DNA from 3 places in the Neobacillus sp. C211 genome. Region 1 is predicted to be linked to each of the others. Evidence: riboswitches for the same ligand, from Rfam matches in the RefSeq annotation. Region 1 holds a riboswitch; each other region holds the start of a gene.
What was found. A riboswitch is a leader RNA that binds a small molecule or an ion and turns the genes downstream of it on or off. The one in region 1 is predicted to bind S-adenosylmethionine.
Positions count from the first base shown of each region.

Region 2: another riboswitch for S-adenosylmethionine. It lies ahead of ACSU6B_RS02955 (O-acetylhomoserine aminocarboxypropyltransferase/cysteine synthase family protein); the one in region 1 lies ahead of ACSU6B_RS27955 (homoserine dehydrogenase).
Region 3: another riboswitch for S-adenosylmethionine. It lies ahead of ACSU6B_RS03365 (methionine biosynthesis PLP-dependent protein); the one in region 1 lies ahead of ACSU6B_RS27955 (homoserine dehydrogenase).

Region 1 is NZ_JBPXRO010000054.1:7,435-17,831, reverse strand. It holds gene ACSU6B_RS27955 (homoserine dehydrogenase) at 208-1,446, opposite strand; SAM riboswitch class I at 1,550-1,661, opposite strand; gene ACSU6B_RS27950 (GNAT family N-acetyltransferase) at 1,758-2,432, opposite strand; gene ACSU6B_RS27945 (GNAT family N-acetyltransferase) at 2,452-3,114, opposite strand; gene ACSU6B_RS27940 (carbon-nitrogen hydrolase family protein) at 3,135-3,995, opposite strand; gene argH (argininosuccinate lyase) at 4,117-5,493, opposite strand; gene ACSU6B_RS27930 (argininosuccinate synthase) at 5,555-6,766, opposite strand; gene argF (ornithine carbamoyltransferase) at 6,851-7,828, opposite strand; gene carB (carbamoyl-phosphate synthase (glutamine-hydrolyzing) large subunit) at 7,821-10,397, opposite strand, start outside.
Region 2 is NZ_JBPXRO010000002.1:225,298-235,694, reverse strand. It holds gene ACSU6B_RS02955 (O-acetylhomoserine aminocarboxypropyltransferase/cysteine synthase family protein) at 127-1,443, opposite strand; SAM riboswitch class I at 1,509-1,619, opposite strand; gene ACSU6B_RS02950 (SCP2 sterol-binding domain-containing protein) at 1,699-2,058, opposite strand; gene ACSU6B_RS02945 (thioredoxin family protein) at 2,599-2,907, opposite strand; gene ACSU6B_RS02940 (toprim domain-containing protein) at 2,915-3,271, opposite strand; gene ACSU6B_RS02935 (YusG family protein) at 3,418-3,657, opposite strand; gene gcvH (glycine cleavage system protein GcvH) at 3,766-4,149, opposite strand; gene ACSU6B_RS02925 (arsenate reductase family protein) at 4,230-4,586, opposite strand; gene ACSU6B_RS02920 (acyl-CoA dehydrogenase family protein) at 4,781-6,565, opposite strand; gene ACSU6B_RS02915 (acetyl-CoA C-acetyltransferase) at 6,661-7,836, opposite strand; gene ACSU6B_RS02910 (3-hydroxyacyl-CoA dehydrogenase/enoyl-CoA hydratase family protein) at 7,959-10,343, opposite strand.
Region 3 is NZ_JBPXRO010000002.1:302,106-312,502, forward strand. It holds gene metH (methionine synthase) at 1-778, opposite strand, end outside; gene ACSU6B_RS03355 (bifunctional homocysteine S-methyltransferase/methylenetetrahydrofolate reductase) at 756-2,618, opposite strand; gene metC (cystathionine beta-lyase) at 2,615-3,808, opposite strand; gene ACSU6B_RS03365 (methionine biosynthesis PLP-dependent protein) at 3,808-4,920, opposite strand; SAM riboswitch class I at 5,003-5,119, opposite strand; gene ACSU6B_RS03370 (helix-turn-helix domain-containing protein) at 5,327-5,665, shown strand; gene ACSU6B_RS03375 (NAD-dependent epimerase/dehydratase family protein) at 5,702-6,697, shown strand; gene ACSU6B_RS03380 (glycosyl hydrolase family 28-related protein) at 6,944-7,939, shown strand; gene ACSU6B_RS03385 (YveK family protein) at 8,101-8,844, shown strand; gene ACSU6B_RS03390 (CpsD/CapB family tyrosine-protein kinase) at 8,837-9,481, shown strand; gene ACSU6B_RS03395 (oligosaccharide flippase family protein) at 9,539-10,397, shown strand, end outside.

The sequences.
Region 1 (10,397 bases):
ATTACCTCCCTGTTGATTTCCGCGGAAGGCACGCAGGCTCCCCGGACCGCCCGTGGAAAGCGAAGTGCCTAGAGCGGAAATCAACAGGCCCATTAGCAGGTACAATGAATAATTAAATGCTGAGAATAAAAAATTGCCGATAAAAATACCCTTTCTCGACAATCTGAGAGCACCAAAGTGCTCTTCTATCACGGGAATAATGGCTTTTTAGAGGACAGCTAAAGTTACTTCTTTATTCTTAATTTCTGTATCATACTCCCCAATAATTTGAAAGTAGCACGTTGCCTTTTTCAGATTAATTAACTTTTCAATTTCTTCCTTGGTTGCCTTGATAATTGCTATCTTATCAGAAGCTTGGGCCACCCATGTAATCAAAGGGTTATTATAATTCTTTGAGAGGCCTTGAATTAACCATAATTCTTTTTCGTTCCCTTTTTTCTCTCCATCACATGCTGCTGTTATTTTTGTGATACTCTTATTTGACGACCGATTTTGACAGACATAGACCAAATCTTCAATAACAGCACTTGCAGTAGGATACATCCCAGCTCCTGGTCCTTGCAAAGTAATACTACCAACAATATCAGAGTGAATATTTACCGCATTTTCTACGCCTTCAATAGAATAAAAAGGATGAGATTTCCCAACAAGGACTGGTTTAACCTCTGCGTTAATTTGACTACCTGTCTTACTAATACTAGCAATATGCTTAAACCTTAACCCAAGCTTTTCAGTTGCTTCGATTAATTCACTTGTGATTGAAGTAATCCCTTCACGTTCAACATCCTGCCAATTTGGTTCTTTCCCAAAAGCAATTCTGCTGAGAATCATTGTTTTATAAAAAGCATCAAAGCCCTCCACATCGTTGGTTGGATCCACTTCAGCATACCCCTTCTCTTGCGCTAAAATAAGAGCATCAGCAAATGACTGCTTCTTCTCGCGCATTTCCGTTAGGATAAAATTCGATGTCCCATTAAGAATTCCTTGGATGTGACGAACTCGGTTAACATTTAATAACTGCCTTAAGGTTTGAATTACCGGAATTCCACCCGCAACTGTTGCTTCGTAACCCACCGAAACATTATAATTCTCGGCTAACTCGAGCAACTCATTCCCGTGGTGTGCAAACATTTCTTTATTCGCTGTGATTATGTGGCAACCACTTTGTATAGCTTGTTTTAAAAAAGTAAAGGGGGGTTCTTTGTCCACGATTGCTTCGACAACAACATCAAGCTGAGGAAGACTTAAAATTTCATTGAAATCTGAAGTGATTAGTACATCTTTATTAATATTTCTCTTTTTCTGCTTATTTTTAATTAGTATGGCTGCAACTTCCACTTTTCTCCCTAACACTCTCTCAAGCTCTTCCGCATGAGATTGAATTGTTCTATAAACGCCTTCCCCAACTGTACCAAAGCCTAGAATTGCCACTTTAATGACAGACATGCTCTCCACCCCTTAAATAATATTAGACATGACTAATAGGTTGTTTTTTTATCTCATATAAATAAGAAAAAACCCTCTTCATAAGAAGAGGGTAGATTTCCTCCTCTTATCTGTCAGGTTAAAAATAACCTGCAGGAATTAGCACCTTTTCAAGAATTACCTTGATGGTTGCCGGGCTTCATCGGGCCTAGTCCCTCCGCCGCTCTGGATAAGAGTTTTATTTAGTTAGTTTTTCATTAAATTTCAAAGTTATAAAGAGAATTCTAGTTGATTCCAAGGTAGTTGTCAATATTATTTGAAATTTCTTTTTATTAAAGTGGTAATAGGGGGACAAATTCCTTTTTCCCCAGTCGATCTATCATTTCGAGCCATTCCTTCGGCTTATTTGAAAGAATTGAATAGTATGTCGTCAGAAAATCCTTTACCAGGTCTGCTGGTAGTGAATTAAGTCCTTCATCTTGAATTGGCATGAAACATAAATCTAGACCTGCTACAGCTTCCCCATTGTTTTTCCAGGAAGGATGAACATATGAAAAATCAATGCGTTTATAACCCATATGGGATAGAACTTCACGTCGGACATATGGATCCATAACCTTTACTCCACCAAATTCGTGATGTTCAACCCGGTACGGATCGTATATTTCTGCAAACATCCCGAATAGCTCGTTACCATTTTCTTTAGCTAATTGTTGTAAATCCGTTAAACGGTTTTGCGCTAAAAAACGGCCAAGGCTTAAGCCTGGTTTACTGATGATTGTAAAATCTGTCATAGCAATATTCCAATCCGGATAATAACGATATTCAGTTGCTCCTGTGACTTCGTCTCCATCGACAGCCACAAACACGCGAATACTCGGATCTTCTAATGGCTCTTTCCATAGCTCATATTCTAATACTTCTTCTGCAGGAAATATTTCTCCCATTAAGTTATGAAGCTTTTTAAAATTAGGGTCTTCTATACTGGTTATTCTAATATATTCCATTATGATTCATTCCTCTCACTCATCTAAAAGGGTTTTTCCATTCCATTAATGCAGCATAATTGCAGGATTCTTCATCCTCTAGATAATTTTCAATAATCCCTATTGGCACACGACCACAATGCAGCAAGAAAGTGATAACAGGATCTTGAACTTCCCCTTTAATAGTTGCATCTAAATATTGTCCTGGTGTCATGATATCAGCTTTTTTATGATATCCTGGCATTCTGCCCCCGCCAAGTAATCGATATAACTCTTTTTCTATCACAACATGGTACATAGACTGCATCATCAATTTACCAAGCCCTAGTTTGCGGTACTTCGGACGAACACTAATATCAACAATATACAAGGTATTCCCATTTGGATTATTGTTCCGAATATATCCATGGTCAGTGATTTCTTCCCACGAATGGTTTTTATCGCTAGGATCAAAGTCGATAGTTAAGCCGGTAATTGACCCAGCTAATTCACCAGCTACTTCAACACACAATGCACCTTCTGGAAACATGTTCACATGGTTTGTTAATTGCTCTTTATTCCACCATAATTCTGAAGGAAAAGGAGGTGGGAAGCACTCGGATTGAATCTTGATAAGATCGTCAAAATCCACTTTTGAATAATTGCGAATGATAACTGGCACATGCCGCTCTTGGTCATAGACGTAAAATTCACTTCGATACATTCTATACCCACCCCTTCAGTTTATTTTTCCCAATCTGTGTAAAGATCCGTTCTTCGATCACGCCAGGTTGTAACGGAACCACGTTCTCTTACTTCATATAACAAGTTTAAATCTAGGTCAGCCGTCACAATCATGTCATTATTGATTTCCCCTTCCACCAAGATTCCTTTTGGTGGAAATGGTATATCGTTAGGAGTAATGATTGCCGCCTGGCCAAAATTAGCGCGCATAAAATCAACAGTCGGCAGTGAACCGACAGTTCCCGTTAGGACCACATATACTTGGTTTTCAACTGCACGAGCATGGCTGGTATAACGAACACGATGAAAACCATGACGGTCATCTGTGCATGATGGACAGAAAATCACATCGGCACCTTTGGCCTTTGCCATACGTACAATTTCTGGAAATTCAATATCATAACAAGTAAGGAGGGCGATTTTCCCTTTTTCTGTTTCAAATATCTGAAATGAATCCCCAGGTGCCATATTCCATTCATTTACTTCAGTCGGTGTAATATGGAGTTTGGCCTGCTCACCAATTCTTCCATCTGGGTAAAATAAATGTGCTGTATTATACAACTTGCCATCCCTTTCAATCACATGTGTTCCCGCAATAATATGTATGTTCTTTTTTTGTGCAAAATTAGAAAACAGTTCTAGATATTGTTGGGTATAACTTGGCAGGTCATTAATTGTCAGGCTCTTGCCTTGACCATTACCTATTGAAAGTAGTTGAGTTGTAAAGAACTCTGGAAATAAGACAAACTCTGCCCCAAATTCCTCAGCAGTTTTTATGTAGTGCTCACATTGTGAAGTAAATTCCTCGAAGGATTGAATGGTATGTAGTTGGTACTGAACGGCAGACACACGAATTTTCATCATTTTTTCCTCCTGTCATTAGTTAAAATTCCCATGGGGAAATTATCTAATATTTTAGTATTTAATACAAATTTTAAAAACTAAAAGCCCACCAAATGGCAGGCTTTGAAAAAAATTATATTTATTGCTCTAGTTTTCCCTCTGCAAGCTTGATTTGCTTTTCCACTTGCTCTGGAGCCGTTCCCCCAAAGCTATTTCGCACACCAACAACATGCTCAGGAGCCAATACAACATAAATATCTTCCTCAAATAATGGACTAAAGCCTTGATATTCCTCGAAGCTCAAATCTAGCAAAAATTTGTTAGACTGAATCGCATATAAAACAATTTTTCCGATAACTTCATGCGCATCACGGAAGGGCAGACCTTTTCTTACCAAGTAATCAGCAATATCTGTGGCATTAGAAAAGTCATTGTTAATGGCCTTACGCATCACGTCTTTATTTACTGTCATCGTTTCAATCATCGGTGCTAATAACATTAAGGAACCTTCAAGCGTTTCAACCGTATCAAACATGCCTTCTTTATCTTCCTGTAAATCCTTGTTATAAGCGAGTGGCAGACCTTTAAGAACGGTGAGCAGTCCGATTAAATTACCATATGTCCGTCCGGTTTTTCCACGTAGCAGCTCCGGTACGTCTGGATTTTTCTTTTGCGGCATAATACTTGAACCTGTGCAAAACGAATCATCCAACTCGACGAACTGAAACTCCTGGCTCGACCAGATGACAAGCTCTTCGGATAATCTGGAAATATGGGTCATGATTATTGAACCAATCGATAAAAACTCAAGGATAAAGTCGCGATCACTGACAGCATCCATACTATTAGGATAGACCGTTTCAAAACCTAACAGTTCCGCGACACGTTCACGGTTGATCGGAAACGTCGTTCCTGCCAATGCTCCTGAACCAAGAGGCAGCCAATTGATACGCTTCAAACTATCAATCAATCTCTCTTTATCACGTTCAAACATCCAAAAATAAGCCATTAAATGATGGGCAAAGGATACAGGCTGGGCACGCTGCAGGTGAGTATATCCAGGAATTAACGTTTGGACATTCTCTTTCGCCTGCTCAATTAATGCCTGCTGGACATCTTCTATTAATTTAATCAGCTCAGTTGTTTTCGTTCTTAAGTATAGGTGCATGTCGGTGGCCACCTGATCATTACGGCTTCTCCCTGTATGGAGCTTTCCTCCCACCGGACCAATTTTTTCTATTAATAACTTTTCAATATTCATATGGATATCTTCATCTTCAACTAAAAACTCTACCGCGTTATCGTCGACCAGTTTCTTGATGGAGAGTAGTCCGTCCTTAATCTTTATAGCATCCTCCATTGGAATAATACCGCACTCACCCAGCATTTGCACATGGGCAAGACTTCCTGCGATATCCTCCTTAGCTAGCTTTTGATCAAAAGTAATTGAGGCTGTAAATTCCTCAACTAGCTTATTCGTTTCTTTCGTAAAACGGCCGCCCCATAACTTAGACATTGATTGCTCCCCCTTAACCTAACAAGACAGCCCTCGAAAAAGGATTCGAGGGCAATCCGAATTATTTTAAAATTGATTCCTTTTTATTCACTTCTGAATAGACCTTTGTTGGCAGACCCCAAATCTTAATAAATCCTACTGCGGCATTATGATCAAATGCATCGCCTTTAGAATATGTTGCTAGTTCCTCATTGTATAAGCTGTAAGGTGACTTTCTGCCAACAACCGTATGATTACCTTTATGAAGCTTGACACGAATTGTTCCAGAAACGTTCTTTTGAGTTTCATTAATAAATGCATCAAGTGCTGGTTTTATAGGAGAATACCAAAGTCCTTCGTAAATAATCTTAGCCATTTGCTGTTCAACCTGTGTCTTAAATTGTGTAACTTCACGAGTTAGAGTTAAAAACTCTAATTCTCTATGGGCATTGATTAAAATTAGCGCTGCAGGATTTTCGTACACTTCACGGGATTTAATTCCTACTAATCTATTTTCAATATGATCAATACGGCCAACACCATGCTTACCGCCAAGTGCATTTAAGGTTTCAATTAATTGAACAAGCGGGAGCTTCTCACCATTAAGGGCAACAGGTACTCCCTGTTCAAATTCGATTTCAACATACTCTGCTGCATCTGGTGTTAGTTCAATTGGATTCGTCCAATCAAAGGCTGCTTCTGGCGCCTCAGCCCATGGATCTTCCAGAACACCAGCTTCACAAGCACGGCCCCAGATATTGGCATCAATTGAAAATGGATTATCTAAATCGACTGGGATTGGAATTCCGTTCTCCTCAGCATATTTGATTTCTTCGTCACGTGTCATTCCCCATTCACGAACAGGGGCAACAACTTTTAAACTTGGGTTCAATGCTTGGATCGAAACTTCAAAACGTACCTGGTCATTTCCTTTACCTGTGCAGCCATGAGCAACAGCAGTGGCGCCCTCTTTTTCTGCTACCTCTACTAATAGTTTTGAAATAAGCGGTCTAGATAAAGCTGAAGATAATGGATATTTTCCTTCATATAAGCAATTAGCTTTTAATGCTGGTAAAATATATTCCTTTGCTAATAATTCTTTAGCATCGATCATATAAGCTTTAATGGCTCCGACATTCAGTGCCTTATTTTTGATGGCTTCTAAGTCTTTTCCTTCACCGACATCTAGGCCTAATGCAATCACATCGTAGCCATATTTTTCTTGAATCCATTTTACTGAAACTGATGTATCTAAACCGCCTGAGTAGGCTAGAATGATTTTTTCTTTTGTCATTGTTTTTATTCTCCTCTTACCGTCTGTGTATTTTTATTCACCCGATAGAATTATTATACAACAAGTCTCATAGAAAAGAAACCATTATGCTAGTAAAAGTTTTAAAATTGCTTTCTGGGCATGAAGACGGTTCTCCGCTTCATCAAAAACCACTGAATGAGGACCATCGATGAGCTCTGCTGTAACTTCTTCGCCTCGATGGGCAGGCAAGCAATGCAAAAAGATATAGTCCTCCTTTGCATTCTTACAAAGTTCATTATTTACTTGAAATCCATGGAATGCCTCGAGTCTTTTTGAAGTTTCTTCTTCCTGCCCCATACTGGTCCAGACATCTGTTACGATGACATCTGCATCTTTAACAGCTTCTAGCGGATCATTTGTAATCACGAGCTTACATCCAGTTTGGTTTCCAACTTTAATTGCCTTCTCTGTTATTTCTCCATCAGGCAAATATCCTGGTGGACTGGCAATACTAATATCCATTCCAACCTTCATCGCGCCTTCCATTAAAGAATGAGCCATATTGTTATTGCCGTCCCCAATATAGCACATCTTTAAGCCGGACAGTTTCCCTTTATGCTCAAGAATCGTTAAAAGGTCTGCTAACACTTGGGTAGGGTGCTGCAGGTCAGTTAAACCATTAATAACTGGTACTGTTGCATGCTCAGCTAATTCTTCGACTGAATCGTGTGAAAACGTTCGAATCATTAATCCGTCCACATAGCGAGACAACACTTTTGCGGTATCAGAAATACTTTCTCCTCTTCCAAGCTGGATATCCTTTGAACTTAAGAATATTGCATGACCGCCTAACTGCAACATCCCTACCTCAAATGATACCCTTGTACGGGTGGATGATTTTTCAAAAATCATCCCTAAAACCTTCCCGCTTAAATACGGATGCGGTTTTCCTTGTTTTTGAAGCTTTTTCATCTCTATCGCCTCGTTTAGAAGATAGAGGATTTCATCTGTACTAAAATCGGAAAGCTGTAAAAATCCCTTTCCTTTAAGTTTCGGCTTATTTATATTACTAATTTCATTTAATTTAATGGCCTCACCCATGAACGGCACCTCTCTCTTCCAACTTGTAATATTCATTCATAGATCGAACCTCAGAATCGGATTGAGATCCTTTTTCCAGGCCGATTATCGCTTCAATTGTATCTAAGTGTGTAAATACTGGTACCTTGTAGCGTACAGCATGCTCGCGAATCTGGAAACCAAATTTAATTTTATTTCGTCCTTGATTCGGTATATTTATGACAGCCTTCATGGACTGTTTTCGGAAAAGTTCAATGACTTCTGCATCGTCCTTAATCACTTTTTCAACATCAATTCCATGGATTTGGAAATATGAAGCAGTCCCCTCGGTAGCAACAATCTTGTATTGTTTTATTACAAGTTCTTGAATGATAGGAAGAGATGCTTGCTTATCTCGATCAGAAATGGAACAAAAAATATAATTTTCACCTTGTAGCCCGCCAAGAGTAGGAATAGACTTTTCAAGTGCCTTTTGATAGGTTACTCCCATGCCAAGCGCTTCACCTGTAGATTTCATTTCTGGTCCTAGCACATGGTCAACACCTTTTAGCTTACTCGATGAAAATACAGGTGTTTTTACTGAAAAATAGGATGGCTCATCCATTAGTCCCTTTGTTGAACATAGATCTGAGAGGGTCTCTCCTAATTGAACGCGTGTCGCCCATTCAATCATCGGAATTCCTGTGACCTTACTCATGATTGGCACTGTTCTAGAAGAACGCGGATTGACTTCAAGCACATTAACCTGGCCTTCATAGATAACAAATTGAATGTTCATGATTCCAATAACTGGTGCAGAATTTGCAATTTTTTCTGCATAATCTATTAACGTTTCTTTAATTTTCTCTGACAGTGAAATTGGCGGGAACACCGAGATGCTATCCCCTGAATGGACCCCAGCTTTTTCTATATGTTCAAAGATACCTGGGACGACGATATTTTCCCCATCACATATGACATCAATCTCGCACTCTAATCCAGGTAAGTATTTATCTACTAATAATGGCCACATCGTTGCTTGCGAATTTTTCTCCAGTTTCAGTATATACTGGCTTAATTCCGCTTCTGAAAAAATAGTAAACATTGATTGGCCGCCAATGACATAGGATGGGCGCACAAGGACAGGATAACCAAGTTTAGTGGCTGCTTCTATTAATTCGTCAGAATGCGAAACGGTTTGACCCTCTATATGCGGAATGTTTAAGTCTTCAAGCAACTGGTAAAATTCTTTACGATCTTCTAAGCGATCAACATTTTTTACCGTAGTACCTAAAATTTTGATCCCTTCTTCTTCCAAATCATGGGCTAGATTTATGGCTGTTTGGCCGCCGAACTGAATCAATACACCTTCCACCTGTTCTTTTTCGATGACATGAAGTACATCCTCTGCTGCGAGTGGTTCAAAATAAAGGCGGTCTGCAATCGAATAATCGGTACTAACAGTCTCAGGGTTGTTATTGATAACAACCGCTTCAAAGCCCTTTTTCTTGATCGCATTTGCCGCGTGCACTGAACAGTAATCAAATTCAATCCCTTGGCCGATTCGAATTGGGCCAGAGCCAATGACAAGAATCTTTTTCTTGCTCGTCACTTCAACTTCATCAAACCCGTGCCAGGTTGAATAATAGTAAGGTGTAACAGCATCAAATTCAGCTGAACAGGTATCAACCATTTTATAACCAGGTTTCCAATTGAGTTCTTTCCACTTGCTTCTTACCCGCTTTTCAGGAATAGCATATATTTGAGATAAGAGCTTGTCGGAAATATTATTCCGCTTTGCTACCTTAAGCAAAGAAACTGGAACATCGCTCCAATTATAGGAAGCTAATTCTGTTTCTAACATAACGATTGAGCTAATTTTGTGTAAAAACCATGGATCAATCTCGGTCAACTCTCGAACATTTTCAAGTGAGATCCCTCTTCTAAACGATTCTGCAATGATGAATAATCGTTGATCATTTGCCTGTTTAAGAAGTTCAAGCAAGTTCTTTTCATCAATTAATTTATTTCCCTCGAGGCAAAGTCCATAAACATTCATTTCCATCGAGCGAATGGCTTTGTTTAAGGCCCCTTCAAATGTCCGATCAATCGCCATGACTTCCCCAGTTGCCTTCATTTGCGTTCCTAAGGTCCGGTCCGCTTCAGGGAATTTGTCAAAAGGAAAGCGAGGTAGTTTTACCACAATATAATCAATCGCCGGCTCAAATGATGCAAAGGTATTACCTGTTATCGGATTCACAATCTCATCCAAATGATACCCAATCGCACACTTCGCTGCCATCCTGGCAATGGGATAACCAGTTGCTTTAGATGCAAGCGCAGAAGAACGGCTCACCCTTGGATTTACTTCGATAATGTAATACTGATTCGATGCCGGATGAAGAGCAAACTGGATGTTACAACCACCGATAATCTTTAATTCTTTAATAACTTTTATAGAAGAATCACGAAGCATTTGATATTGGACATCTGTTAATGTTTGCGACGGAGCAACGACAATGGAATCCCCGGTATGAACACCAACTGGATCCATATTTTCCATATTGCAAACGATGATGCAGGTGTCATTGTCGTCTCTCATGACTTCATA
Region 2 (10,397 bases), on a different contig from region 1:
TAACCTATATTCAATTAAAACGTTAATTTGTTTAAGTAATTATATTACGAAAGTTATCGTATCATGGATAAAAAGGGGTGTCAATGAAAATAACTTCATATTCGGAAAAATAAGTTTTGGTAACTTTTATGCATTTACCTTTAATGAGATTACACCAGTAGCAGCCAAAATAGCTGATTCGAGATCTTCGATTAAATCCTCAACATTCTCGATACCGATTGAAAGGCGAATCAAATCCTCTGTTACACCTGCAGCTTTCAGGCCATCAGCATCTAATTGCTGATGGGTGGTGCTTGCTGGGTGAATAATTAAACTTTTTGCATCGCCAACGTTTGCCACATGCGCCCATAGAGTAATCGAATCGATTAATTTGGCTCCTGCTTCTTTACCGCCTTTAATCCCGAAGACAACCATGGAACCTGCACCTTTTGGCAAGTACTTTTTGGCTAATTCATAATCTGGGTGGGACGGGTGTCCTGGATAAGATACCCATTCCACAGCAGGATGATTAGTTAAATATTCCACCACTTCTTTAGTATTAGCCACATGCTCCTTCATTCGAACATGCAGTGTTTCAAGTCCAAGGATAAACTGGAAGGAATTTTGCGGACTTAATGCCGGTCCTAAGTCACGCAGCAATTGGACACGTGCTTTGATAATATAGGCGATCTCACCTAGGGCTTCTGCATAAACCAGGTCATGGTAGCTGGCATCTGGCGTTGTAAAACCAGGGAATCGCGGCGAATTCCAATCGAACTTCCCACCATCGACAATAACTCCACCTGTAGTTGTTCCATTTCCTAAGAGCCATTTGGTGGCAGAATGAATCACAATATCGGCACCATATTCAATTGGCCGGCACAGATATGGAGTGGCAAAGGTGTTATCAATAATTAATGGAACACCTGCTGCATGAGCAATATCGGCGACTTTTTCAATATCAAGTACACGAAGGCTTGGGTTACCAATCGTTTCAGCGAAAACAGCCTTTGTTTTGTCGGTAATAGCAGCACGGAAGTTTTCCGGATTTTCAGGGTCAACAAATTTCACTTTAATCCCGTATTTTGGAAGCGTCACTGCAAAAAGATTATATGTTCCTCCATAGAGATTTGATGCCGATACGATTTCATCGCCAGCTTCAGCAATATTTAAAATGGCGAGGGTAATCGCTGCCATACCGCTAGCAACTGCTAGGGCACCAACGCCGCCTTCCAATAATGCTACTCTTTCTTCAAAAACGGTAGTAGTAGGGTTGTGAATGCGTGTGTATATGTACCCAGGTTCCGCTAAGCTAAATAGGTTTGCCGCATGCTCTGTATTCTTAAATTGATAGGCGTTGTTTTGATAAATCGGAACGGCTCGAGCCCCCGTTACCGGATCCGGAGACAATCCACCATGAACACTCAATGTTTCAAAACGATACTTCTTTTGATTTTCACCCATACTACTTCCTCCTTTTTTGCAATGCAACAAACAAAACCCCCGCTTCATAGAAGAGGGGGACTCTCTCCTCATCTCTCAGAGCATCTCCGCTCTGCTGGATTTAGCACCGTGTGATTGTGTTATAAACCGGTTGCTGGGCTTCAAAGGGCCAGTCCCTCCGCCACTCTCGATAAGAATGTTTATTGAATTGTCTTTATTATTTGATTATTCACCTAAAACTTTACAGTAAGTTTAATTCCGAGTCAATAGCTCTGATTAGAAATTTGTTATTTTTGGTAAATTTTCCTGTGCCTTTGTCAAATAGAAGACAGATTCTAGTAATAATGTGCTGCGAATTGGAGCGGAAATACGTAATTGGCCGTTATGTTCAAGGGCCCTTAACCGTTCCTTCCCTTCAAGTAGTTGTTTCATTGCCTTAAGGTCACCGCGGATTTCGGATATCGTTCGTGTCACTTCGCTATCATGAAGTATGAAAATTTCTCCATTCTTTATGATAATCTGAATGGCTTTTTGTTCACAAACCAAATTCACTCGCAAATCGATATGTTCTAGTAACGGCAGAACATGCCTTTGCTGTTTGATTGCTAATTGAAAGTTTTTCAGCATCTCTATCATAATCCACCACTCCGGTCTGCTCTCTTATATTAAATATACAGGAACGGGGCATGAAATCCTCTTTAAAGTGGTCGACAATTAACAACCTTTTGGAGGTGATTTACGGAGATTTCCTGAGAAATATGTCGGATGGAGAGAATTTTTTGAAAAGTGTTGAGAATTATTCAAACATTACTGCTGATTAAAGGGCAGCATTTTGTAAAATGAAGTTAGATTCGAAATCGAAAGGATGTGGATTATGAGTTTTAAAGACCTTAATGAATATCGAATCCCTATTGAGGCTTATGTAGTTTTTATCAACCCCCATTTTACTTGTTATAAAGCCCCACTCAATGAACTCATTATCTATCCAAATCAGCTCCCTCGCTTTATGCACAATTTAAATAAGAGACCGTCAACATTAAATGGTATGCACAAAAGGCTAGCTAATGCGTTTTGTCCGTAAGAGACCATGTTGCGGACTGTTCCCTCTCTTCTCGGGTAGGATTTTACTTAAGAGGCTTGAGTACACCTAAAAAGCAGATGCAAGCGCGCATCTGCTTAGGATAAATGCTGTTTTATTTTTTCAAGCAAAAATGGAACTGATTGAAAAGCGTAGAGGGTTTCTTTTATCTTGCCGGCTTCAACAAATAATAGGCAAGGGACACTTTCAATTGCTAAATCCCTAGCAAGGTCTGGGTAGAAATTTAAATTCATTTTTCCCATATCTAACTCTACTAGTTGCTCAATGACCTGCAGCATTTTTGAAGCTACCTGACAGGTACCGCACATGGGTGTATAAAAATAGACTAACCCGGTCGCCTTTTTTTCAAGAAAGGCAGATAAATCTGTTCGATTCCATTCGTTCATATATCTTTTAACCCATTTCTAAAAATTCAGTATGAACATCGATATTCGCCCCTATTAGAACGGTTGCCAAATGGTGCACTGGCGCAGTTGCCACCTCACGATACATCCGGTCAATATACAAATGTTCCGCTTTCGGAAATTCTCGTTTTAACTGTTTGCGAAGCTTTTCACCTGAGGAGTCGGCATCCACAAGAATATAGACATCCTTATCCTCAAGAAATTCAATTAGTTCATCTAATTTTGTGATACTGATTGTACCATTGGTACAAATAATTTCTACTGGTTCCTTAACAATTCTTTTGACCTTATTTTTATCTGATTTTCCTTCGACAATAAGAACTTTGTCAACATACGAATCATTCATCATCCATCACCTGTATTAGAAGTTGTTTATGTTAACATATTCTAAAATATTGATTACGTGTGTATTCTTCTGCCTATGTTAACTTTATCATTATTGTCATTTTAAAAATAGTGTTTTGACTCAGAATTCACGTGAAATTTACCTAGTTAACACCAACCTCCATCATCACAATCTGTATATTTTGCATTAGGGTTTTCTGTTGTCGTGACATGTTGATAGATTTTTTGCTGATCCACTTCAAAATGATGCTCTAATTCTACTTGCATGTGATCTGAAAGCTTCATTTTTCCAATCGGTGTATTATCAAGAAACAGTTCCATTTCCCCATTTTTCATTTTGCCAATCACTCGATCAGTAACATCGACTCTTTGCTGTTTTAACGTCATTCTCCCACCCTCTTCAATATATTTATTATAAGGTCCCCTAAAATAGTAGAAGAAAAAGTGGGAAATTAAGAGAAAAAGCACCTTGACAAGGTGCTTTTTCGGGATTAATTAATCTTCTTTAATCATTTCTTCATATTGTTCAGCAGTCATGAGCTTGTCTAGTTCGCTGCTGTCTGATAATTCAATGACAATCATCCATGCTTTTTCATATGGAGATTCGTTGACAAACTCAGGGCTATCACTTAAATCTTCATTTACTTCAACGACTTTACCACTAACTGGAGCGTAAAGCTCAGAAACGGTTTTTACAGATTCAACACTTCCAAATGGTTCGTCAGCAGATATCTCATCGCCAACTTCTGGAAGTTCAACGAAAACGATATCTCCTAATTCATGCTGTGCAAAATCAGTAATCCCAACACGCACTTTTTCCCCTTCAACCTTTACCCATTCATGTTCTTCTGAATACCGTAATTCTTTTGGTGTACTCATCTTAAAAAACCTCCATTTATTTTTTTAAAATCTATCATCGAAATAAATCGATTCCCATTAGTAATGAAGGAAGAGCAGGCTTACAGCCACATTTTTTCATACTCTTCTTCTTTAAAGCCCACGGTGACATTTTCACCATCAGTTAAAATCGGCCGTTTGATTAACATGCCATCGGAAGCCAGTAATTCTAGCAGTTCTTCATCAGTTGCAGACTTCATTTTATCCTTTATACCTAATTCACGATATTTCATACCGCTTGTGTTAAAGAATTTCTTTAATTCCAGTCCGCTTTTTTGATAAAATTCCTGCAATTCCTCACGACTTGGAGGATGTTCAACAATATGTACTTCTTCATAGGAAAGCTGATGGGCATCCAGCCATTTCTTCGCGTTTCGACAAGTGCCGCATTTCGGATACCAGTAAAACGTCAGAGACATCAATATCACCGCCTTTTCCTATAAAATATCAATGACTTATTAGTGTCAATTGAATATTATCATACCGTTTTTCAAAATCCTAATGCAAAAAATATGTTCTACTTACAAAAAATTCGACTAATTTTTCAAAATTCCTTCCTTTTCTAATATAAAAATTTAAGCCCCCTTCCTAATAGAAAGGGAGCCTGATTTAATTAAACAAGATAGCGTTCAGCCTTAATTATGATATCAGCAGCTTCACGTTTTTTCACAATGACATTAATTGGAGTATGACGTGTAAATTTACGAAGCGAGGACAACATCATACGCAAGGTATCGCCTTGTTCAACAGCCACTAATGTTTCTTTGGCAATCGCCTCAAGCTCATTGAAGGCTTCTTGGCAGTAAATTTGTGTATAAAGAAGTTTCTGCTTGTTCTTATCTAAACCAGTTTTTGCAATCGCCTTTTCAGTACGTAACACAACGGACTCCATTGCATACACGTTAGAAATAAGATCCGCGATATTTGCTAAAACTTCCTGCTCTTTTTCAAGTGCCTTGCCATATTTTTGCGTGGCTAAACCAGCTGCTAAAAGGGCAATCTTTTTTGCATTTCTTACAAGATATTTTTCCTGTGCAAGTGGCTCATCACCAGGTTCTTCTGGTGTTAACATCATTAATTCCTCTTGAAGGGCCACTGCCTTTTGGAATAATGGGAGCTCTCCCTTGAACGCTTTTTTCAATAAGGTGCCTGGCACTAGCAGGCGGTTAATTTCATTTGTTCCTTCAAAAATACGCTGAATACGTGCATCACGATATGCTCTTTCAATTGGATACTCCTGCATAAATCCGTATCCACCATGAATTTGTACACCTTCATCCGTTACATAGGCTAATACTTCACTTGCAAAGAATTTATTCAATGAACACTCAATCGCATATTCGGCAATTGAATTTGCCACTAATTTAATATCCTTTTCTTCTTCAGTTGAAAGTTTGCCTTGGTTTTCTTCGTACAGACCTATGGTACGATAAACAGAGCTTTCTGCCGCGTAAATCTTAGAGGCCAGGGTTCCGAATTTTTCTTTGGTTAAATTGAATTGTGAAATTGGTGTTTTAAATTGTTGACGCCCATTTGCATATTTAACAGTCAATTCAAAGGCCTTCTTGGAACCACCCACACTGCCAACTGCAAGCTTGTAACGCCCGATATTTAAGATGTTAAAGGCAATCACATGACCTTTACCAATTTCACCTAATAAATTTTCGACAGGAACGGGAACATCTTCTAAAATAAGCGTCCGAGTGGAAGAACTCTTAATTCCCATTTTCTTTTCCTCTGCACCAGTTGAAACTCCAGCGAAATCCCGATCAACAATGAATGCAGTGAATTGCTCGCCATTAATTTTTGCATATACTACAAATACATCAGCAAAACCGGCATTGGTAATCCATTGCTTTTCCCCGTTTAGAATATAATGAGTACCTGCAGCATTTAATTTAGCCGTTGCTCTGGCACCAAGGGCATCAGAACCAGAACCCGGTTCAGTTAAGGCATAAGCGGCCAGCTTTTCACCTGATGCAAGGGCAGGTAAATATCTGCGTTTTTGGTCCTCGTTCCCGAATAACACGATTGGCAGGGAACCAATTCCCACGTGTGCCCCGTGAGAAAGAGAGAAACCACCGCCTCCAGCCATTTTTTCGGTAAGTAGCGATGAGGTAATCTTATCTAGGGCTAAGCCTTCATATTCCTCCGGTACGTCAACTGCTAACAACCCAAGTTCACCGGCTTTTTTAAGGAGCTTCACCGTCCGGTCAAACTCATGGTTTTCTAAATGTTCAAGCTGTGGAACCACTTCTTTTTCAACAAAATCTTCTGCTGTTTTCGCAATCATCAAATGCTCTTCGGTAAAATCCTCCGGTGTAAATAGTTGCTCATAAGAAATATCTTCAATTAAAAAGCTTCCGCCTTTAATGATTTTTTCTGTTTGGTTTGCCATTATTTATTCCTCCTAATCTTTGATTAGTGGGGGCAGATAGCCGCCCCCTTGTAAAAGGTATATGTTGCAGTTTGCTTGGGACAGCCCAAAATGGATTAAAGTAATTCAAATACGCCCGCTGCACCCATTCCGCCGCCAATACACATGGTTACTACACCAAATTGTTCTTTCCTGCGTTTTAATTCGTGAATGAGTGAGAGCGTTAATTTTGCTCCTGTACATCCAAGCGGATGTCCTAAGGCAATGGCGCCTCCATTTACGTTAACAATTTCATCATTTAGACCTAATTCACGAATAACTTGGAGGGATTGGGAAGCAAAGGCTTCATTCAATTCAAATAAGTTAATATCCGATAACTCTAGACCTGCAAGTTTAACCGCTTTTGGAATCGCAACAACCGGTCCAACACCCATAATTTCAGGCGGGACACCGCCAACAGCAAAGGATCTGAATTTTGCCAATGGCTTAAGACCAAGTGCCTCTGCCTTTTCACGGTCCATGACAAGCAAGACGGCAGCCCCGTCACTTGTCTGTGAGGCATTACCAGCCGTTACCGAACCTGTCACGGAGAAAGCCGGGCGGAGTTTACCTAATGTCTGCAAATTTGTATCTGGGCGAACGCCTTCATCCTGTGAAAATTGAATTGTTTTTTCAACAAGCTTATTGTCATTACCGACCGTCCGAATCGTCACATCGACTGGAACAATTTCATCGAAGAATTTCCCTTCGGTAATCGCTTTTGCGGCACGCTGATGGCTTCTTACCGCAAAAGCATCTTGATCCTCGCGGGAAATTCCATATTTCATCGCCACTTGCTCGGCCGTGTGACCCATTCCCATATAATATTGAGGAGCCGTTTCTGCTAGTTTGATATTTGGACGGACGACATGCCCCATCATGGGGATCATACTCATGGATTCAGCACCGCCAGCGATAGCTGTATCGGTGTGGCCAAGCATGATTCCCTGTGCGGCATAAGCAATTGCTTGCAATCCTGAAGAACAGAAACGATTCACTGTGATGGCAGGTACAGTGTATGGAAGTCCTGCTAAAGCTCCAATATTACGAGCCATGTTGTTGCCTTGTTCCGCTTCAGGCATTGCACATCCAATGATTAAATCATCAATATTCCCTTCATAATTTCCAGCACGCCTTAATGTTTCCTTTACCACCAATGCTCCCAAATCATCAGGGCGAACATGGGCGAGCGTACCTTTCTTCGCTTTACCTACCGGGGTCCTTGCTCCGGCAACGATTACCGCTTCTCTCATGTAAGTTCCCTCACTTTCTGTTAAATTAGAAAAATACGAATCTATTTTGGGGTCTATCCTCTCGTTCTTAACGATCTAAGCGAAACCTTTTATAAGAGGGGGTCAGCCCCCTTTTTTTAAAATTAGTTTCTTAATGGTTTACCCTTCACAAGCATATGCTGCATGCGCTGCTGGGATTTTGGCTCCGAAATAAGGCTTAAGAAAGCTTCTCTTTCAAGATCCAATAAATATTGCTCATCAACTTCTGTCCCAAATGGCACTTTTCCGCCTGCAATCACATAGGCAATTTTCTTGGCAATTTTCAGATCATGCTCTGAAATATACCCAGATAAACGCATCGCTTCGGCACCAAGTAACAGGGTCGCATAGCCAGTTTCACCAACGACCGGCACCTTTCTGCGTACTTTCGGCTTATAGCCTTGTTCGTGTAAGGCTAACACTGCTTGCTTCGCATCATAAAGTAGATGATCATTATTAAAGCTGATTCCATCAGAAGAATCCAAGAAATTATTTTCACGTGCTTCTTCAGCGGAAGTGGAAACTTTTGCGGTGGCAATCGTTTCAAACACTTTATTTGCGACATTTTGCAGGTCAAATGGTACACCGTTTGGAAGGTTTTCTAAGTGCTTCATATAAAGCTCTTTGTTTCCGCCGCCGCCTGGAAGTAAGCCGACACCGACTTCAACAAGACCCATATACGTTTCGGCTGAAGCTTGAATGTGCGCAGCCGGCAGGCACACCTCAGCACCACCGCCAAGTGTCATTCCAAACGGGGCAGCGACGACTGGCTTAGGGCTGTATTTCACTTTCAGCAAGGCACTATGAAGGTGACGGACAATCATATCCAACTCATAAATATTGTCATCCTGGACTTCCATGAGCATCATCGCTAGGTTTGCTCCGACACAGAAGTTCTTTCCTTGGTTCCCGATGACTAGCCCCTTATAGTTCTTCTCAACTTCTTCCACGGCAAAGTTAATCATTTGAACAATATCAAGACCAATGGCATTGTTAGGTGAATGGAACTCTAATAGAGCTACGCCATCACCGATATCAATCAGACTTGCCCCGCTATTCTTTTTAATAACACCTTTTTGTTTCTTAATCTTTTTCAGGTCGAGTGCCTTCGGATTAAGTTCAACCAATCGATATTGGCCGTTATCATAGAAGAACAACTCGCCATTTTCTTCTAAATAGAAGGATGAATGTCCCTTTTCTAACATTTCCGTTACCCAGGCTGGAACTTCAAGACCGGCTTCCTTCATTTTTTGAACGGATTTTTCCACACCAATCGCATCCCATGTTTCGAATGGGCCTGTTTCCCAGCCAAAGCCCCATTTCATTGCGCGGTCGATGGAAACGATATTATCAGCAATCTCGCCTAATAGCTGAGCAGAGTATACAAGCGACTGTGCCATTGTATTCCATAAGAATTGTCCGGCCCGATCATTGGCATATACAAGCGCTTTCAATTTATTCGCTGTCCCTTTTTCCTGCTTGCTAAGTTCAACCGCAGGTGTCGATAACTTTTTACGTGGACCATATTCTAATGTGTTTGGATCCAATTCAAGAATCTCTTTCCCTTTTTTCAAAAAGAAGCCTTGACCTGATTTGCTTCCAAGCCATCCTTTTTCAACCATTGCTTTCAAAAAGGCCGGGATTTCGAAAACTTCCTTTTCTTTGCCTTCGACTTTTTCATAGACGTTATTAGCCACATGATAGAATGTGTCCAATCCAACCACGTCTAGGGTTCGAAAGGTTGCACTCTTTGCACGGCCAATGAGTGGCCCAGTGATGGAGTCTACTTCGCCGACACTTAAGCCCGCCTTCAGCATTTCCTGAATAGTTACGAGCAGACCGTAAGTCCCGATCCGGTTAGCGATAAAGTTTGGTGTATCCTTGGCGACAACCACACCTTTTCCTAAGACATCCTCACCGAAAGTTTTCATGAATGAAATTACTTCTGGAGCCGTATATTGAGTAGGAATCACTTCAAGTAATTTCAAATAGCGCGGCGGGTTAAAGAAGTGAGTGCCAAGGAAATGCTTTTGGAACTCTTCGGAACGGCCTTCAATCATTGCTTCTACAGAAATTCCAGATGTATTGGAACTGATAATGCTGCCTGGTTTTCGGTATTGCTCGACCTTTTCAAATACCTGTTTCTTGACATTGAGGTTTTCAACAACCACCTCAATGACCCAGTCCACATCTTTCAATTTGACTAAATCATCTTCCAGGTTACCTGCTTCAATCAGTGCCAAATTCTTTTTCACCGCTAATGGCGCAGGTTTTTGCTTCAATAATTTTTGAATAGATGTTGCACTGATGCGGTTACGTACTTGTTTATCCGCTAAAGTCAGTCCTTTTGCTTCTTCTTCTTTCGTTACTTCACGTGGCACAATATCCAATAATAGTGTAGGAATACCGATATTCGCTAGGTGGGCAGCAATTCCTGCCCCCATGACTCCGGACCCTAGGACAGCTGCTTTTTTAATCAATTGGTTCAACCTTGTCTCCCCCTTCAAACTTTGAATGAATACTCATTCATTTTTTTGTCAAAA
Region 3 (10,397 bases), on a different contig from region 1:
CATCAGGCAAACCTGCATTTGGATAACAGCTGACTGCCGTCGACGCCAGATTTGCTAATGAGCGGACATGGTCCTGCATGAATTCTGGCCCTGTTGCACAGTTAAGTCCCACAGCAACGGGATTCATATGTTCAACGGAAATAAAAAACGATTCAATTGACTGCCCTGCGAGCGTTGTACCCATTGGCTCGATCGTCCCTGAAATAAACAGCGGCAGAGTTTTACCGGTTTTTTCAAACGCTCTTTCAATCCCAACAAATCCTGCTTTTACATTCAGCATATCTTGACTTGTTTCTAGGAGGAGTAAATCCACACCGCCATCAATTAAGCCGATTGCTTGTTCTTCATAGGATGCTGCAAGTTCATCGAAGGTCGTGCCGCCTGTTACACTTAATGTTTTTGTGGTCGGGCCCATCGAGCCTGCCACATAGCGCGGCCATTCATCGGTTGTAAGTTTGTAGGCTTCTTTAACGGCAAGAAAGGCAGCGATTTTATTAATCTCATAGGCTTTAAACCCTAAATCATATTCATCCAGAACAAGGCTGGTCGCCCCAAATGTATTGGTTTCAATAATATCTGCCCCAGCCTCTAGGTATTCACGATGAATATTGGCAATGACAGAGGGGGCGGTTAACACTAGGTTTTCGTTACAGCCTTCATACTGCTCGCCGCCAAAATCTTCCGCTGTAAGATTTGCTTCCTGGATCATGGTACCCATTGCCCCGTCCATCACGAGGATTCGTTTTTTGAGTTGTTCAGTAAATGGTGTTTTCGGCATAGGTGCTCCTCCTCAATTCACTAGCACGCTGACGGGTATATAACGCCAATTCAGCAGTTAATTCATAGCGTAAAAATGGTGTAATTAAATAAATACCGTTAAATAAATCTAAAGCTGTATCAATTAGTGACTTGGTAATGGCAATTCCTTCTTTAGCAGCTTGAATCGGATCATCACCCAACTGGGCCATCCGGGTGCGGATAGAATCCGCAATTTTGATTCCAGGTACTTCATTATGAAGGAACTCAGCGTTTTTACTGCTAGTAAGCGGCATTAAGCCAATGTAGATTGGTGCATCAAGTTGTTTTGTATGTTCATAGACTTCGAGTAATTTTTCCTCTGAAAAAACCGGTTGGGAGATAAAGTAATCTGCCCCATAATGAACTTTTTTTTCAAGTCTCTTCACGGCTTTTTCCAGTGAGCGGACATTGGGATTAAAGGCTGCCGCAATGCTAAAGTCTGTCTTTTGTCCCAGATCTTTCCCTGAAAAAGACAATCCTTCATTCAACTGCTTAATCATTTGAATAAGTTCAAAGGAGGAGACATCGTAAACAGATGATGCACCTGGAAAATCGCCAACTCTTGCAGGATCACCGGTAATAGCAAGAACATCATTCATCCCAAGCGTATGCAGACCCATTAAATGCGATTGCAAGCCGATAATATTGCGGTCACGGCACGCAATATGAATGAGCGGACGCATTCCTAATTCCTGTTTCACTAAATAGCCCAGCGATTCGTTGGAAATTCGGACCGTTGCTAGTGAATTATCAGCTAAGGTAATCGAATCGATTCCCGCTTCTTTTAAGGCTTTAGCTCCTTGGAAAAACTTTGTTGTATCTAGTTTTCTAGGTGGATCTAATTCAACGATAACCGATGGTCTCTCTTTCACGAGTTCCTGCAGGGGAGTAAACTCCCTTTTTGGCGCAAGAGATTCAACGATTATCTTCTTTGGCTCTAATTTTACTACTTTTTCAGTAATTGGAACACTATTCTTTAGTTCAGAAGCATATGCTTTGATATGTTCAGGTGTGGTACCACAGCAGCCCCCAAGCAACCGAATCCCTTGATTTCGGAACGCTTTAGCTGAGTTCCGAAAATAATCTGGATCCCCTTCATAATGAAACTTTCCGTCTGTATAAGTTGGAAGGCTGGCATTTGGATAGGCAGAAAGATAGGCATGCTTCGGAATTTCAATCTGTTCAAGTGCTAGCAGCATATGATGGGGGCCTAGTCGGCAATTAAGACCAACGACATCCGCCCCAAGTCCTTCAAGTCTTTTTAAGGCGTCATTTACTGGCGTCCGATCCTGTAAAAATCCAGGCTCCTGAAGGGAAACTTGTGCAATAATCGGAATCTTCGTTTCCTTCCTCGCAATGGTTAGAATGGTTTCAAGTTCTTCTAGGTCGTAAAAGGTTTCAAGTAATATTCCATCCACCCCTTCGAGAAGGAGGCAATAAAGCTGTTCACGAAAGCTTCGTTTTATTTCTTCTATTGTAATAGAGTTCGTTTTAATCCCGCGGTTTCCACCCATTGTTCCAAGCACATAAGCGTTATTTTGAGCTGCCTGTTTGGCGTGACGGACTGCGGCACTATTAATCTCTTTAACTGAATCTTCTAATCCATAGCGCTGCAATTTTAAATAGTTAGCAGCATAGGAATTGGTTTGGATGACATCCGCTCCGGCGTCAATGTATGCCTGATGGATATTTTGGATTTGTTCCGGCTGAGATAAATTCAACTCCTCAGAGCATGAATCGACTCCGTAGGAATAAAGCAGAGTACCCATCGCTCCGTCAGCTATTAAAATTTGATTTTTTAATTTTTCTAAAAGACTCATGATGTTTCTCCTCGTTGAAAGACCAACTGACTTTGTTCAACCTGCTTAAATGCCTGTGAAAAATCCTTCATTAAATCATCAGGATTTTCAAGTCCGACCGATAAGCGAACAAGACTATTTGTAATCCCGCGCTTCTCTCGCTCTTCCTGAGGCATGGCTGCATGGGACATTTTTGCTGGATAGGATAGAATCGATTCTACCGCTCCGAGACTGACAGCAAATACAGGAATTTTTACATTGGCAAGAAAGGTGCGAAGTGCATCTTCATTAGCCAATTCAAACGATAAGACCGCTCCTGGACCAGCTGCTTGCGCTTTTTGAATTTGATATTGTGGGTGAGTTTCCAACCCTGGGTAATGAACCTTTTCAACAAGCGGATGCGCATCTAAAAATTCAGCTAGTTTAATAGCCGATTTTTGTGATTGTTCTAGTCGGACGTGCAGCGTTTTGATCCCTCTTAAAACGAGCCATGCATCTTGAACACCTAAGATCGCCCCAAACCCATTTTGCAAAAAGCCTAATCTTTTCGCCAAGTCTTCGTCCTTGACGACAGCAAGTCCGGCAACGACATCACTATGGCCCGATAAAAATTTCGTCGCACTATGGAGCACGACATCGGCTCCTAACTCCAATGGCCGTTGGTGGGAAGGGGTAAGGAAGGTGTTATCGACAAATGTTAACGCGCCCGTTTCCTTAGCTAAATTGCTAATTGCCTTAATGTCAGTCACTTTCATTAATGGATTCGATGGTGTTTCCACATAAAATGCTTTTGTATTTGCCTGAATGGCTTGTTTTACTTCATCTAAATTCGTCATATCGACGAAGGTATGTTCAATTCCGAGCCGCGTGAGGACCTCTGTGACCATCCGAAATGTACCGCCGTAGACATCTTCCGTAATGACAATATGATCACCTGCAGATAGCAGGAGAAATGCCGTGGAAATGGCGGCCATGCCGGATGCAAAGGCAAAGCCTTTTAACCCGCCTTCAAGTTCAGCAATGACATCTTCAAGTGCTTCCCTTGTCGGATTTAAACTGCGGCCATAATCGTACTTGCCAAACTGATCGAAATCAGATTGGTGAAAAGTGGATGCATGCTGTATGGGTACACTAACCGCTCCTGTTGTAGGATCAATTTTGTGCTTATTATGAAGGAGCCTGGTTTCAAATGTGTATTCTTCGTGTGCCATTATGCAATCACTCCTTCTTGAACATGGGCAAAAGCTTTTTCCAAATCTTGAATTATATCTTGTGAATCCTCAAGTCCAACGGAGAAACGCAATAAACGATTGCAGACGCCGGATTGAATTCGGATTTCTTCAGGAATATCCGCATGGGTTTGCGTTGCTGGATAAGTGATAAAGCTTTCCGTTCCACCTAAACTTTCCGCAAAGCTGATTAGATTTAAGCCTTGTAAAAATGGATTAACCCAAGCTTCATCTTTAATTCTGAAAGATACCATTCCACCGCGTCCCGGGTAAAGGACATCAGTAACTGCATCATGCCCCGAAAGAAATTCAACGATATTCCTTGCATTTTTTTCATGTCTTTCCATGCGAAGGGACAATGTTTTCATACCACGCATTAGTAACCAAGAATCAAACGGGCTCAGTACCGCTCCGGCACCGTTATGATGAAAGGCTAATGCTTCACAAAGCTCTTTCCCCTTTGCGACGACAAGACCGGCAAGGACATCATTATGTCCTCCTAGGTATTTCGTTGCACTGTGGATGACAATGTCCGCGCCAAGGGTAATCGGCTGTTGTAATAATGGAGTATAGAAAGTGTTGTCCACTATTAATAATAATCCGTGCTGTTTTGCAATTTTTGAAACAGCGGCAATATCGGATTCCTGCATAAGTGGATTGGTTGGTGTCTCAAGGAAGATAGCCTTTGTTTGAGGCGTAATTTTCTTTTCAATCTCTTCCGGACAACAGGTATTGACATACTGACTATTCAAGCCCCATTTTTTATAACCTTTTTCTAATAAGCGGTATGTACCGCCATATAAATCTTCACTAACCAACCATTCATCACCAGCTTCAAATAAAGAGAGAATGGTTAAAATCGCTGCCATCCCTGAACTGCAGGCAAATCCTTGATCACCGCATTCTAAATCAGCAATTGTTTTTTCTAAGAGCTGGCGCGTAGGATTTCCGGTTCGGGTATAGTCAAACCCAGTTGATTGGCCAATTCCCTCGTGGCGGAAGGCCGTTGAAAAGTATACAGGCGGATTTACGGTTCCAGTTGCTGTTTCACTCCGATTTCCAATTTGGGCAAGTTTCGTATCAATTTTGTACATAATGCACTCTCCTTGTTTTATAAAAATAAAAAAAGTCTTCTATAAGAAGAAGACTTTTGTCGGCACGACCACAATGTCATTCTTCTTATCTTGCAAATTAGCAGCTAATTTGCAGGACTTAGCACCTTTTCAATGAATGAAGCCATTGATGGTTGCTGAGGCGTCGTAGGGCCATTCCCTCAACCTCTCTTGATAAGAATCAAATATTTAGACTATTTATAAAATTTACTACAACTTAGCGGTGGTGTCAATTTATTTTATTAAAAATGAGTTAATAGTTAAGTGTTGTTCGTAATAAAGCACTTACCAAAAGTATTAGGTGATTGCCCTTGTTCTTTACAAAGAACAAAATGTTTACTATAATGATATTTAAGAGAGGAGTGAAATTTATTTTAGGAGGCCTATTATGTTAGGAAAAAAAATTCAAAAATTAAGGAAAGAGAAAAACCTTACCTTATCTCAATTAGCTGAGAAAACATCTATCTCAAAATCTTACTTAAGTCAAATCGAAAGAAATATCCAGAGTAACCCTTCAATTGAAATTTTGGGTAAAATAGCCAAAATACTAGATGTAGACATACAAACACTTTTAAGCCAAGATACCACAAAATCTGATACAAATGATAATGGCAAGGGGAATGTAAAAAATTGGAATATCTTTATAGATATTGCACTAGAATCCGGATTGATAAATGAGAAAGACTTAATTGAGTTAAGAAACGCCCTACAAAAAGGCAAAAAATAGTTATAACAATTAGACAAAATATATAGAGGTGAAAATATGAAGGTCCTTGTAACTGGTGGGTATGGCTTTATAGGTTCCTTTGTTGCTGAAAGATTTTTTAAGGAAGGTGATGAAGTCTACATTATTGATAACCTTTCTACAGGAAATAAGGATAATGTGAAGTTCAAACATAAATTTTATCAATTAAACGTAGAAGACCAAACGTGTGAGGGTGTATTCCAATCTAATCGATTTGATGTAGTTATTCATCTGGCAGCACAAGTAAATGTCGGAACATCAATGGTGAACCCATACCTAGATTCACAATCAAACATCCTAGGGTTGACAAATATACTTCAATTATCAACCAAATATGGAGTGGAAAAGGTAGTATTTGCTTCTTCAGCAGCCGTTTATGGTCTTAATGGTGATATTCCATTGAAAGAAGATGCTTTATGTGATCCTCTATCACTATACGGAATCAATAAATGGGTAGGGGAACTATACTGCAAAAAGTGGACTGAAATGTTTGGTGTTGATACACTTTGTTACCGCTTTTCAAATGTTTTTGGTCCTAAGCAAGGAACAGTCGGTGAAGGTGGAGTCATTTCCATTTTTATTAATAATGTTTTAGAAGGGCAGCCACTGCAGGTTTTTGGTGACGGAGAGCAAACTAGGGACTTTATATATGTAGAAGATGTTGCATATGCCATTTATCGCGGCGTTGAATATGATCTCAAAGGGGTTTATAATTTATCAACTAATACAGAGACAAGTGTGAACGATTTTATTTATACTCTCGGAAATTTGGAAGATATAAAAGAAGTAATCTATAAAGAGCCAAAGCAAGGTGATATCAAATTTTCCAGGTTGGAAAATAAAAAGATTAAACAGGACCTGGAGTGGGAACCACTTCATAATTTTCAGTCTGGTTTAGAGAAAACTTATGACTGGTTTGAAAATAATAGGAGTAAAAAAAGGACAACAACAGTCGGTCAAAATCAAAATGGATTACGAAAATCAGAACATTCATACAACATCTTGAAAATTTAGTTATTGTTGCACAAGCCAATTTTGTAAGATGTTATTGGAAAATGTTTTAAGTCTAGCAGACGATCGATCCTTCTAAATTGTAAGTGCCTCCTTTCTGTTTGGGTGAAGCGTTAGTAAGGTATTATTAACATCCATTGTACACGAGCTTAATTACCTAATTATGGGATAATATTGTTGATTTGTTCATTATAATGAACTATAATTAATTATATAAAGAATTAATTGAGGGATTGTAAGGAGAGAATTATGATTAGAAGGAGTACAACTATATATATTTCAGCCATTATTTTTATTGTAGGCCTTCTTTTTTTATTTAAAAATGAGCATCAAGTCGTTACAAGGACTGGCACTGGCCAAAACGAATATGTGAATGTGGATGAATTTGGAGCTAACGGTGATGATTTGAAAGACGATTCACGATCCATTCAAGAAGCAATAAATTACAGCCATGAAACAAAAATTGGAAAAGTAAAGTTACTTGGAAATAAGAGTTATATTCTAAAGAAAGGATTAGTTTTAAAAGAGGGTGTTGAATTGGAATTTGGTCAAAATACTAGGTTAAGAATAGAAGGGAACTTTCAAGCAATTGATGTGAAAAAAAATGCGTCAATATCAAATGGAGTTCTTGAAATAATAGATGCTAACTTTGATTCAGATGTTATTTACTTAGACGGTATTCAAAAATTTTGGTCATGGGATAGAACTCAAATCAAAAATGTTACACTCTTAAACACCAGCGGCTCACATAGGGGTACAGGTCTTCATCTTTATGCTGGTGGCCCAGGTCAATTCATTTGTTTTGTTAATTTTACTGATATTAGAATTGCAGGATTTCATACCGGTGTTAAATTGGAAGCTGAAAAACCAAAGGATAGTAATAAATATAGCTTTATTAACGGCAATCGATTTATTAATCTAACCTTGGATGACTGTATAAGCTGTATTGATATTAATAGCTCGATGAGTGTTCCAAATGAAAGTTCTGGTAATGATTTTAATGGGCTTCAAATTCAAGTCTCTAAATTAACTAAAGAAGTAATAACAGTAAGTGGCTCTGATAATAAATTTGAAGGTTTAATATGGGACGCTCATATAGTAAAGGGCAATAATCCAATAATAGAATTTTCAAAAGAGTCTATGAGAAATAGTTTATATTCGAATATAGGATCAAACTATATTAGGGATAAAGGAGTACATAATTATTATTCTACTCCAGAAGAAGACACGATGAATTCAAGGTAGAATCCAACACTTTTTTGTTAATTTGCACCTTTGTGTTCGTTATAAAGAGTAATTAGAGGGATGAATGTATTGCTAACGATGGAGCGGGATGTTTCAGTTCTCTCATGACTGATTCAAATGGTAAAAACTGAGTAATAAAAATATTAGTTTTGGAGGTCACCATGGACGAAAGAATAGATCTAAAAAAGTTCCTTCGCATTATTAGAAAGAGAATAGTAACCATCATTCTTACAGTAATATGTGTATCTCTTTTGACTGTTGGTTTATCCCTATTTTTACTAAAGCCAACCTATGAAGCTACTGAAAATATCCTAATTGGCAAACTTACAAAGGAAGAGGGTAATTATAGTGATACACAAGAACTTAGTATGCTGCTTGCTTCAACAATTGATTTCATAAAGAGTCCAATCGTGCTTAATTCTGTTAAAAAAGAGCTTAATATAAATGATGACGAATTAGAGAAAAAGATAGTTGTTCAAAATAATAGAAATTCACAAATTATCAATGTAGTAGTAAGGGATCATGATTTGGAAAGTACTAAGAAGCTTGCACATACCATAGCTAAAACATCGGTCAATAAAATGTATGAGCTGTTTAATGTTAAGGATATAAAGCTATTAAGTGATACAGATGGAGATCCTTCGATTAAGATCGTTGGGAGTTTGTCTTTAAACGTCGCAATTGGTGCAGTGATTGGAATTTTCCTTGGAGTTGGCCTTGCAATGTTTAGAGAGTATTGGGACGATTCGATTAAGGATGTAAAAGAGATTGAAGGTATTGTAGGTTTGCCAGTATTAGGACAAATAAATTTAAAAAATAGCAAAAGAAAATTTATGAATAAAAACAATAGGAAGCAACAGTCAGCCGTCTTAAATGATAATAAGAGGGGGCAAATCAGTGTATAAGAAAAGGGATGAAACAAAAAAAATAATGCAAAGGCTTCAGCTTAATGAAGATTCAATCAGTACAGAACAAATCCGAATGATTCGTACGAATATAGATCAAGTATCTATTAGTGATTCGGTATTATTAATGGTAACATCGCCACGTAATGAGGAACAAAAATCTATTATCTCTTCTAAATTAGCAATTGCATTTGTTGAGCAAGGGAAAAAGGTACTACTTGTTGATGCCAATTTACGGAAACCTTCATTAAACAGTTTGTTTCAGATAAAAAATGAGAATGGATTAACAAATGTGATTTTGGATGAAGAAAACATCCAACTTTATATTAAAGAAACGTTTGTCCCAGGACTATTCGTTTTACCGACTGGTCCTATTCCTTTAAATCCATCAGAAATATGGATAGCAAGTAAAGTAAAGGAATTTGTTAGTAACTGTGTCTCGGAGTTTGATGTGGTAATCATTGATGCCCCACCTTTTTTAATAGCATCAGATTCTCATATTCTAGCAAATCAATGTGATGGTGTTATTTTAGTGCTAAAAGAAAATAAAACGAAGAAAGAAGATGTACTTCTAACAAAAGATTACTTGGATAGAAAAAACAATAGAATTGTAGGAGTTATTTATCAAACAGAATAATTACTAGGGGGAAAACTTCTTTAATCAGGTGATTGTTAATATAAGGTGGCTATTTTTATGGAGAAGTTAAAGAAAAATTCTATTGCAAAAAATATTACTCATCTGTTTTATAGTACAGCACTATCTAGTGTATTAAATGCTACGGCACTAATCGTTTTAGCCAATTATTTAAAGTCGTATGATTATGGGATGTTTAGTGTTGTGTTAGCATTTGCAATGATTATGGGATATTTTACTGATGCTGGACTAAGTACCATTGTTTTAAGAGAAGGATCTAAAAAGGATATGGATCTATCCATCCTAATCTCTTCATATGTGAAAATGAGAATGGTTTTACTTGTAGCAACATTTATCTGTGGATTTGTCGTAATTCATATTTCAAACTCAGGGAATAAAGAGTTAATACAAACAGCGTATTATTTAATTATTCCGATGGTTTTAGGAATTGCCCTACAAAGTATCGGTACAACGTTTTTTCAAATGATTGAGAAAATGCAGTATAACGGGATGATACGAATTATTTCTTCTGTTTGTTTAGTTCTCACCCTAACAGTAGGGATTCACTTTAGCCTTAAGCCATTGATTATTACCACTTTATATGGTCTGTCTTATTTTGCCGGAGGTGTGTTTGGGGTCTATCTAGTAAGTCGAAATGTTAACATTCGATTGAAAGGTAAATTCCATAAAGGACTTTTACAAAATCTAGGGTCATTTACTTTAGGTGGATTGCTTTTTGTAATACTTCCGCATTTAGGACCCCTAGTGCTGGAAAAGACCTTAACTCTAGAAGAAGTTGCATTATTTGCAGTAGCTTATCGAATCCCCCAGGCATTACAGCAAATTCCATTTATTATTGCTGGAGCTTATTACCCTGTACTATTCAGAGCCTTTAATAATAATCTATTAGACGATCATT